DNA from 3 places in the Mesorhizobium sp. B3-1-9 genome. Region 1 is predicted to be linked to each of the others. Evidence: predicted binding sites of a transcription regulator. Region 1 holds the regulator's gene; each other region holds the start of a gene.
What was found. Region 1 encodes PhoB, which activates phosphate uptake and scavenging genes when phosphate is short. Its sites were predicted from a motif close to TGTCATNNANCTGTCAT; they were not measured.

Region 1 (3,250 bases):
GAGCGCTATCGCGACGACTTCATCGCCATCCTGCTCTCGCACGGTATCGGCATGGGCCTGGTGCTGAAGGGCGCGCTGTTCAGCGGCACACATTCCTCCGGCGGCGAGTTCGGCCATATGATCCATCGTCCGGGCGGCGCGCGTTGCCGCTGCGGCCGCCGCGGCTGCGTCGAGGCCTATGCCGGCAATTACGCGATCTGGCGCAGCGCCATGGGAATAAGCGAGGATGCCACGCCGACCGACGTCGGTGACGCCGATATGCGCGCGCTGGCCGCGAAAGCCCGGCAGGAGGACGGACCCGAGCGGGAGGCTTATCGCCGGGCCGGCGAAGCACTCGGTTTCGGCCTCGGCAGCCTGTTCGCCCTTATCGACCCGGCGCCTGTCGCCATGGTCGGCGTAAGCGCGGCCGCCTTCGACCTGATCGAGCCGGCGCTGCGAGAGGCGATCGCCCAGACCGCCGGCGGCCAGCACTCGGAATCGATCTCCTTCGACACCGAGCCGAACGAACTGCCGCTTATCCGCGAAGGCTGCGCCATGCGCGCGCTGACCTTCGTCGATCAGGAGATTTTCGCGCCGGGGGTGCAGGCCAGAGCGGGGGCCGGGAAGAACGTGGCCTGAGCGAACGTGGCGCTGAAGCCGCGAATCGCACCAACGTTGGAGATTGGCCGAAGCCACGGCGACTTCGTCATTCCAGGGCGGAGCAAGGAGCGAAGCGACGCGCGCAGACCCTGGAATCCATGCCGTTACCTCGATCGTACGGTGCAGCGGTGCAGAGTTCTGCGCCATAGCGGCGCGTGGAAGTCACGGAATGGATCCTCGGGTCTGCGCTGCGTCGCTACGCTCCTTGCTCCGCCCGTGGATGACGAAGTACAAGCGTCTCGGCTACCCATCAACGTGGTTGTTGGAAGTGCCTGACCCGTCAGGACTTTGGCGTCCAGGGACTAATCCTCCCTGATCGCGTAGCCCGCCCCGCGGATGGTGCGGATGACGTCCGGCATGCGGCCGTTGTTGACCGCCTTGCGCAGGCGCCCGACATGGACGTCCACGGTGCGCTCGTCGATATAGATCGTCTCGCCCCAGACATTGTCGAGCAGCTGGCTGCGCGAGAACACGCGGCCGGGATGGCGCATCATGAATTCGAGCAGGCGGAACTCGGTCGGCCCGAGCCGGATCTCGCTCTTCTTGCGGTAGACGCGGTGCGATTCGCGGTCGAGCACGATGTCGCCGACCTTGAGCACGCTGGACAGCACCTCCGGCTTGGCGCGGCGTAGCAGCGCCTTGACGCGCGCCATGAACTCGGGCGTCGAGAACGGCTTGACCAGATAGTCGTCGGCGCCGGTCGAGAGGCCGCGCACGCGGTCGCTTTCCTCGCCGCGCGCCGTCAGCATGATGATCGGCAGCCGCTCGGTCTCGGGCCGCATCCTGAGACGCCGGCAGAGCTCGATGCCGGAAACCGCCGGCACCATCCAGTCGAGCACGAGCAGGTCGGGAACGTTTTCCTGAAGGCGGATTTCGGCCTCGTCGCCGCGGGTCACCACTTCGACCTGGTAACCCTCGGATTCGAGATTGTAGCGGAGCAGCACCCCCAGCGGCTCCTCGTCCTCCACCACCATGATGCGTGGCGCGATCATCGGGGTAACCTTTTCGTCAGGCCGCCGGCGCCGACATTGCGGTCTCGTCCTGCTTCGGACGATTGGCGGGCAATTGCGTGCCGGTCAGCACATAATAGGCGTTCTCGGCGATGTTGGTCACATGGTCGCCGATGCGCTCGAGGTTCTTGGCGCAGAACAGAAGATGCGTGCAAGCGGTGATGTTGCGCGGGTCTTCCATCATGTAGGTCAACAGCTCGCGGAAGACGGACGTGTATTTGACGTCGATGCGCTCGTCGTCGTTGCGAAGCTTGGCCAGCGCCGTGGCATCGCCCACCATATATTCCTGGATCACGGCCTGCACCTGGATCAGCACCAGCTGCGCCATCGAATCGATCGAATGCGTGAGGTCGCGCGGCGCGGCGCTGACGCCGACCGAGCCGACACGCTTGGCGATGTTCTTGGCGAGATCGCCGATGCGTTCAAGGTCGCCCGCCATGCGGATCGAGCCGACCACGTTGCGCAGGTCGTCCGCCATCGGCTGCCGCTTGGCGATCAGCGTGATGGCGCGGTCGTCGAGCTCGCGCTGACGAGCGTCCATGATGGCGTCGTCGGAGACGACGCGCTGCGCCAGCGCATTGTCGGTCTCGAGCAGCGCCCTGGTCGCACCGCCGACCATGGAGCTGGCGAGATCGCCCATGTCGTTGATGAGCCGGCTGATCTGCCTCAGATCCTCGTCGAAGGAGGCGACGGTATGTTCGGCCATGATGATGTCCTCGTATGAACTCAGCCGAAGCGGCCGGTTATGTAGTCCTGCGTGCGCTTCTCGCGAGGCGAGGTGAAGATCTTCTCGGTCCGGTCGAACTCCACCAGCTCGCCCAGATACATGAACGCCGTCTGCCGCGACACGCGCGCCGCCTGCTGCATGTTGTGGGTGACGATGACGATCGTGTAGTCGGCCTGCAACTCGTCGATCAGTTCCTCGATCTTGGCGGTCGACAGCGGATCGAGCGCCGAGGCCGGCTCGTCGAGCAGGATGACCTCGGGCTTCACCGCCACGGTACGGGCGATGCACAGGCGCTGCTGCTGGCCGCCCGAGAGGCTGAGGCCGCTGGCGTTGAGCTTGTCCTTGACCTCGGTCCACAGCGCGGCGCGCTTCAGCGCCTGCTCGACGCGGCTATCCATCTCGGCCTTGCTGATCTTCTCATAGAGCCTGACGCCGAAGGCGATGTTCTCGTAGATCGACATCGGGAACGGCGTCGGCTTCTGGAACACCATGCCGATCTTGGTGCGCAGCAGGTTGAGGTCCTGCGAGCGGTCGAGGATGTTCTTGCCGTCGAGCAGCACCTGGCCCTCGGCGCTCTGCTTCGGATAGAGCTCGTAGATGCGGTTGAGCACGCGCAGCAGCGTCGACTTCCCGCAGCCCGACGGGCCGATGAAGGCTGTGACGCTGCGCTCGGGCAGGGACAGGTTGATGTCCTTCAGCGCCTTCGACTGGCCATAGTAGAAATTGAGGTTCTTGACCTCGATCTTGGCCTTCTCGACGGTCGTGTCGGCTGCGTTCAGGTCGGTGGACAACATCGGTTTCATCTGTCCTCTCTGCGTCCGGTTAGGCTGCGGGCGATGATGCTCAGCCCGAGAACCGTCAGGGTGATTATGAG
Region 2 (3,250 bases), on a different contig from region 1:
GCTGTGGTGGTCGTTGCGGTTGTATGATTAATGCATGTCGCGCAAAAGTGTGCAGCGGTTTTGCGATAACGACATGCATGAAAACAAAGGCTAAAGCGCGTCGCCTGAATCCGCTTCAGCGCGACGCGCTTTAGTAACAATTGGCGAGCGCCTCGTTCCTTCGCGCCGCCTATCCGGTCGCCTGCCGCTCTATCGCCTGACCACCTTCCGCTCCTCCCAGCCATAGAGCCAGTCCAAGTCCGCGGCGAGCTTCTCCGCCGGCCGCGTCGCCAGCACCAGGTTTCGGGCGATCGCCACCGGTCCCCTGGCATGCCAGGCCAAGCGATTGAGCGCGCCGCGTTTCAGCACCTTTTCGACGCGCGGCCGTCTGAGATTCTCCCAAACCGTCAGGCTCTGCCTTGGATCGCCCGGAAAATCGGCGACCAGATTGGCGAGCATCGAGGCGTCCTCGATCCCCATCGCCGCGCCTTGGGCCGCGAACGGCGTCATGGCATGCGCGGCGTCACCGATCAGCGCGATGCCGTCCGGCGTTGCCCAGCGGCGCTGCTCGACCGTGTGAATGGGGAACGCCGTCCAGGGGCCGGCGAGTGCTACGAGCCTCGACAGTGCCGCCGCCGTGCCTCGGATGGCGCCTGAGAGGATCGCAGGGTCCGCATGACCGGACCAGCCTTCGGCGATACGCTCGCCCTTGGTGAAGGCCGCAAGGTTGAAGGCGCGGCCCTTGCTCACCGGATAGGCGACCATGTGGAAGCCGGGATGCAGGAAGGTGGTGACGCAGTTTGCGGCGCCGATTTGCGCAAAGGCCTGGCCGGCGGCACTTTCCGCAGGGACCGTCGCGCGCCAGGCGAGCTCACCCGAAAAGCGACTCGCCGCAAAGCCGGCCGTCCTGGCAAGCCCCGCGCGAAGCGAAGACCAAACGCCGTCGGCTGCAACCAGCAAACCGCATGCGACATCCGTCGCCTTGCCGTCGATCTCGACCGTCGCGGTAACGCTTTGCGGGTCGACGGCAAAGCCGGTAACGCGCGCACCGGTGACAAGCGCGATACCGGGCCGTTCCGCCACCGCCGCCATCAGCGCCGCCTGCAGGTCGGCGCGGTGCGCCACGAGATAGGGCGCCCCCCAGCGCTTTTCTGCGGTTTCCCCAAGCGGCACGCGCGCCAGCTCTCGCAGGCTTCCCGCGTCCTTCAGCACCACCGCTTGCGGCCGGATCGCGTTGGGCAGCAGGCGGTCGAGCACGCCGAGCCGGCGCAGGATGCGGGTCGCGTTGGGGGAAAGCTGGAGGCCGGCACCGGCCGCTTCGAGTTGCCTGGCCTGCTCGAACAGTGTTACCGGGAAGCCACGCTCGGCAAAGGCAAGCGCCGCCACGAGCCCGGCAATGCCAGCCCCGGCGATGACGATCTGCCGGGACCTTATTTCAGTCATGGTTGATCGGGGCGATCAGGCGGCCTGATCGACATAGAGGCAGCCGGCCGGCTGCGTTTCCGTCACCTTCAGCGACGGTGAATAGCGGTAGAGCGTCGAGCAGTAAGGGCAGACCTTTTCATTGTCGTCGCCCATGTCGAGGAACACGTGCGGATGGTCGAAAGGCGGATTGGCGCCGGTGCACATGAATTCCTTGACGCCGATCTCGATGACCGGGTGGCCCGCGTCGTTCTGGAAATGGGGAATGCTGCCGCCTGCCATCGTCGTCTCCAATTGGGTTCGGCCAGTGGGTGTGACCAGTCTGCATCTGGAGCATAACAGGTCCGTTTGCAAGATCGATGAAATCAAACTGTCGCAAAAGGCTGGCAGAGGATAAGTTGAGCCGGTTAAGCGCATGGGGCCGGTGTCGGAGCGATTCCGTGACGATCATGCGTCACAAAGACATGTTAGAGCGTCGTTGAACGGCAATATGCGGCGCCTCCTAGGGACGGCTGCGGGCAAGAGCGGGAAACCATGAACGAACTGAAGCCTGTGCAGAGCGAGTTCATCACCGTCGAGGCGGCAAGCCCGGACGGGGGCAATCCCGACCGTTTCGTCAACCGCGAATTTTCCTGGCTGCAATTCAACCGCCGCGTGCTGGAGGAATCGCTGAACGAGCATCATCCGCTGCTCGAACGCGTCCGCTTCCTGTCGATCTCGGCCGCCAATCTCGACGAATTCTTCATGGTCCGCGTCGCCGGCCTTGCCGGCCAGGTGCGCGAGGGCATCGCGCTGAAGAGCCCCGACGGCCGCACGCCCGAGCAGCAGCTCGAGCAATTGCTGCGCGAGGTCGAGCGTCTGCAGGAGGACCAGCAGAAGAGCCTCTCGGCGCTGATGGTCCTGCTCAACAAGGAAGGCATCGAAAGCATCACCCGCGATGCGCTGACCAAGGACGAGAAGGCCTGGCTGGAGGAGCATTTCCAGGAACAGGTTTTCCCGGTGCTGACGCCGCTGTCGATCGACCCGGCGCATCCGTTTCCGTTCATTCCCAATCTCGGTTTTTCCATCGCCCTGCAGTTGCGCCATCGCAAGAATGGCGAGGAGATGAGCGCGCTGCTGCGCTTGCCGGTGGCGCTCAAGCGTTTCATCCGCCTGCCCGACCGCAAGAACCATGTCCGCTTCATTCCGCTGGAGGAAGTGGTCGGTATCTATATCGGCAAGCTTTTCCCCGGCTACGAGGTCAAGGGCTCCGGCACGTTCCGCATCATCCGCGACAGCGACATCGAGGTCGAGGAAGAGTCGGAAGACCTGGTGCGCCTGTTCGAAACGGCGCTGAAGCGACGCCGGCGCGGCTCGGTGATCCGCATCGAGTTCGACACGCTGATGCCGGCCGCGTTGCGGGACTTCGTCGCCGGCGAGCTCGGCGTCTCGTCGAGCCGCATCAGCGTGCTCACCGGTCCGCTGGCGCTCAACCAGATCTCCGAGATCGTCGCCATTCCGCGCGACGACCTCAAATTCACGCCCTACAATCCGCGCTTTCCCGAGCGCATCCGCGAGCATGGCGGCGACTGCTTCGCCGCCATCCGCGAGAAGGACATCGTCGTCCATCATCCATACGAGTCCTTCGACGTGGTGGTGCAGTTCCTGCGCCAGGCCGCCGCCGACCCGGAAGTGGTGGCGATCAAGCAGACGCTCTACCGCACCTCCAACGACAGCCCGATCGTGCGCGCTCTGATCGACGCCGCCGAGGCCGGCAAGTCGGTCACGGCACTTGTCGAGCTCAAGGCGCGCTTTGACGAGGAAGCCAACATCCGCTGGGCGCGCGACCTCGAACGCGCCGGCGTGCAGG
Region 3 (3,250 bases), on a different contig from region 1:
TGCGCGCCGCCTTGATGATGGCGCGCGCATTGTCCGGGCTGTCGGCCAGCGGCTTTTCGGTGAGCAAATGGCAATGATGGGCGAAGGCCGAAAGCGCGACTTCGCGGCGGGCAGCCGGGACCACGACATCGAATACGGCGTCGGGCTTGGTCTCATCGAGAACGGCGTCGAGGCTTGTGCTGACCACTGCATTGGAGAGCCCGTATTCGCGCGCCCTCGCTTGCGCCCGTTCGGCATCGAGATCGACAAGGCCGGCAATGGCGAGCCCGTCGATCCGCCTTGCGGCATCGAGCCAGTGCTTGCTCATGGCTCCGCACCCGACCAGGACGACCTTCATCATCCAGCACTCCTCCTCGGCTCGGCCCCTCCAGGCCGAGTGTCACGGCATCCGCGGCATCAACCGTAAACGTTTTTCCGTAAACGTTTACGAGAACACACCCGATGGCGTAGAATGTCAATCGGCTGCTTGTCGAAAATTGTCCCGAAGCCTTGGCCTGAGCGGCAGCCGGTGCTAGCCAAGGCAGGGGGAGAACCGTCCTTGGCGTCCAGCATCCACGACCTTGCGCGTCACCTGAACATTTCGATCGGCACCGTGTCGCGGGCGCTGAACGGCCGCGCCGACGTCAATGCCGACACCCGCCGGCGCGTGCTGGAAGCCGCCAAGCTGCTGAACTACGCGCCCAACCAGTCCGGCCGCAGCTTGCGGCAAGGCGCCACCCATTCCGTCGCCTTCATGCTGCAGCCGCATCCCGGTGACCAGCAATATGGCGAGCCGTTCTTCATCCCGTTCCTGACCGGCCTGCAGGCGCGGCTGGCCGAAAGCGGGCTCGACCTGATCGTGGTGATGGGCGCGCCTGGTGACTACCAGCAGGAGCGCCTGCGCCGCGTCGTCGAGACCCGCCGCGCCGACGCGGTGGTGCTGGCCTGGACCCGGCGCGAGGACGAACGCATCGACTATCTGACCGAGCGAGGCTTTCCCTTCGCAACGCTCGGCCGCAGCCGCTCGGGCGGCAAGTCCTACCCTTCGCTCGATCTCGATTTCGAGAAGGCGGGCAGCGACGCGGTCGACCGGCTGGTCGCGCGCGGCCATCGTCGCATCGCCGCCATCCGCCCGGCGCTCAACCTCAATTTCGGATATCTCTTCCTCGACGGCTATCGCAAGGCGCTGAAGCGGCACGGCATCGAGGTCGATCCCGGCCTGATCGCCGACGGCTTCATCAACGAGGCCGGCGGCTACCAAGTGACGCCGCGCGTCATGCTCTCCAAGGACCGACCGACGGCAATCATCTTCAACAACGACGCCATGGCGCTCGGCGGCTGCAAGGCACTGGCCGAGATGGGCATCCGGCCGGGCCACGACATCGCCGTGACCGTCATCGTCGACACGCCGCTCTGCCGCTATTTCTCGCCGACTCTGACAGCCTTCCGTCCATCGCTTGAGCCGATGGGCCGGAGACTGGCCGAGATGCTGCTCGCCTCGCTTCCCGCCTTCGCCGCCCCCGAAGGCACACGCATCATCCGCGAGGTTTGGCCGCTGGAGCTGGTCGTTCGGGAGAGCGATTGAGCGGAAGCGCTTTCCTTCTCCCCCTGTGGAAGAAGGAAAGAACCTCCGCCTGTCACGCAACCATCACGTTCACGTCCTAGACCGCTTGGCGGCCAGGGCTGGCCGCATCGTCGATGCCGCGCCTTTTTGAGCCACTGGCCGCTCTGCTCGTCAAAAGGGGATATCGATGAAACACCTTAACCGAACCGTCGCGCTCGGCGCGGCGCTTGCCCTGTTCACCGCCCTCACCCCGGCGCTCGCCGATGGCGTCGCCTATGTCAACAAGGGGCTGGTCGGCATCGGCCGCATCCCGGCCAGCCAGAAGGACAAGTTCGGCGAGACCTTCGGTTCAGGGTCCGGCATGGCGATCGACACCAAGTCCTGGGCGCGTGACGGCGCCGGCTACAAGGGCTCGCTCTGGCTGCTGCCGGACCGCGGTTACAATGTCGTCGGCACCACCGATTATCGCCCGCGCCTCAACACCATCTCGATCGAGCTGGCCCCGACTGCCCCCGGCGCGGCGCCCGCCGCCGGACAGGAACAGTCTGGCGTGAAAGCGACGCTCGCCGACACGATGCTGTTGACCGACGACAAGGGCGCCGACGCCACCGGCCTCGATCCGTTGAACGGCGTGCGCGAAGCCGCCGGCGACATGCCGATCCTGCCGCAGGCCGACAACGGCAAGCTGGCGTTGGATAACGAAGCGATCGCACGGCTGGCGGACGGCACGATGTTCATCTCCGACGAATATGGCCCCAACATCTACCGTTTTTCGGCCGACGGCCACCTGATGTCGGCGACGCAACCGCCCGCGGCCCTTGTGCCGATGCGCCACGGCAAGCCGAATTTCGCTTCCGACAACCCCGGCCTGGGCGCCGCCGAGCCCGATCCGAAGGACCCGGAGACCGGCCGCCAGAACAACCAGGGGCTCGAAGGCATGTCGATGACGCCCGACGGCAAGTTCCTGATCGCCGTGCTGCAGTCGGCGGCCCGCCAGGACGGCGGCGATTCCGGCTCGACCCGCCAGAACACCCGCGCGCTGGTCTATGATGCTTCCGACCTCGCCCACCTCAAGCTGGCGCACGAATATGTCGTGCCGCTGCCGGTGTTCAAGGATGCCAAAGGCAAGACCAAGGTGGCCGCGCAGAGCGAGATCGTCGCGCTCTCCGACAAGAGCTTCCTGATGCTGGCGCGCGACTCGGGCAACGGCCAGGGTCTCAAGGGCGACGAGTCGCTCTATCGCAAGATCGAGATCGTCGACCTTTCCGCCGCCACCGATACCGCCAACGGTCCGTTCGACCCGGCCGACAAGCCGGTCGCGCCGAAGGGCGTGCTCGACCCGTCGGTGACGCCGGCCAAGCTTACCTCGTTCATCGACATCAACGACAAGGGCGAGCTCGGCCGCTTCGGCCTGCACAATGGCGCTCCGAACGACAAGGACAACCTTTCGGAGAAGTGGGAGGCGATGTCGCTGGTCTCCGTGCTCGATCCAAAGCTGCCCGACGACTATTTCCTGTTCGTCGCCAACGACAACGACTTCCTCACTCAGGACGGCTTCCAGGTCGGCGCTTCGTACAAGGCCGAGGATGGAGCCGACGTCGACACCACCTTCCTCGTCTATCAGGTGACGCTCCCCGGCCTGTCTGGGAACACTGTCGCCGGCCAGTAGGCGCTGACGGGCGATTGCCCGTCATCCCACTGATCCTG

Region 2: the regulator PhoB is predicted to act here: its motif matches at 1,762-1,778, upstream of FJW07_RS06950 (RNA degradosome polyphosphate kinase).
Region 3: the regulator PhoB is predicted to act here: its motif matches at 1,615-1,631, upstream of FJW07_RS11985 (esterase-like activity of phytase family protein).

Annotation. Positions count from the first base shown of each region.
Region 1 is NZ_VFTJ01000020.1:74,168-77,417, forward strand. It holds gene FJW07_RS26165 (ROK family protein) at 1-618, shown strand, start outside; gene phoB (phosphate regulon transcriptional regulator PhoB) at 942-1,631, opposite strand; gene phoU (phosphate signaling complex protein PhoU) at 1,648-2,355, opposite strand; gene pstB (phosphate ABC transporter ATP-binding protein PstB) at 2,376-3,179, opposite strand; gene pstA (phosphate ABC transporter permease PstA) at 3,176-3,250, opposite strand, start outside.
Region 2 is NZ_VFTJ01000003.1:140,009-143,258, forward strand. It holds gene FJW07_RS06930 (TIGR02117 family protein) at 1-31, shown strand, start outside; gene FJW07_RS06940 (FAD-dependent monooxygenase) at 190-1,422, opposite strand; gene FJW07_RS06945 (zinc-finger domain-containing protein) at 1,438-1,683, opposite strand; gene FJW07_RS06950 (RNA degradosome polyphosphate kinase) at 1,936-3,250, shown strand, end outside.
Region 3 is NZ_VFTJ01000005.1:306,375-309,624, forward strand. It holds gene FJW07_RS11975 (Gfo/Idh/MocA family oxidoreductase) at 1-340, opposite strand, end outside; gene FJW07_RS11980 (LacI family DNA-binding transcriptional regulator) at 539-1,564, shown strand; gene FJW07_RS11985 (esterase-like activity of phytase family protein) at 1,731-3,212, shown strand.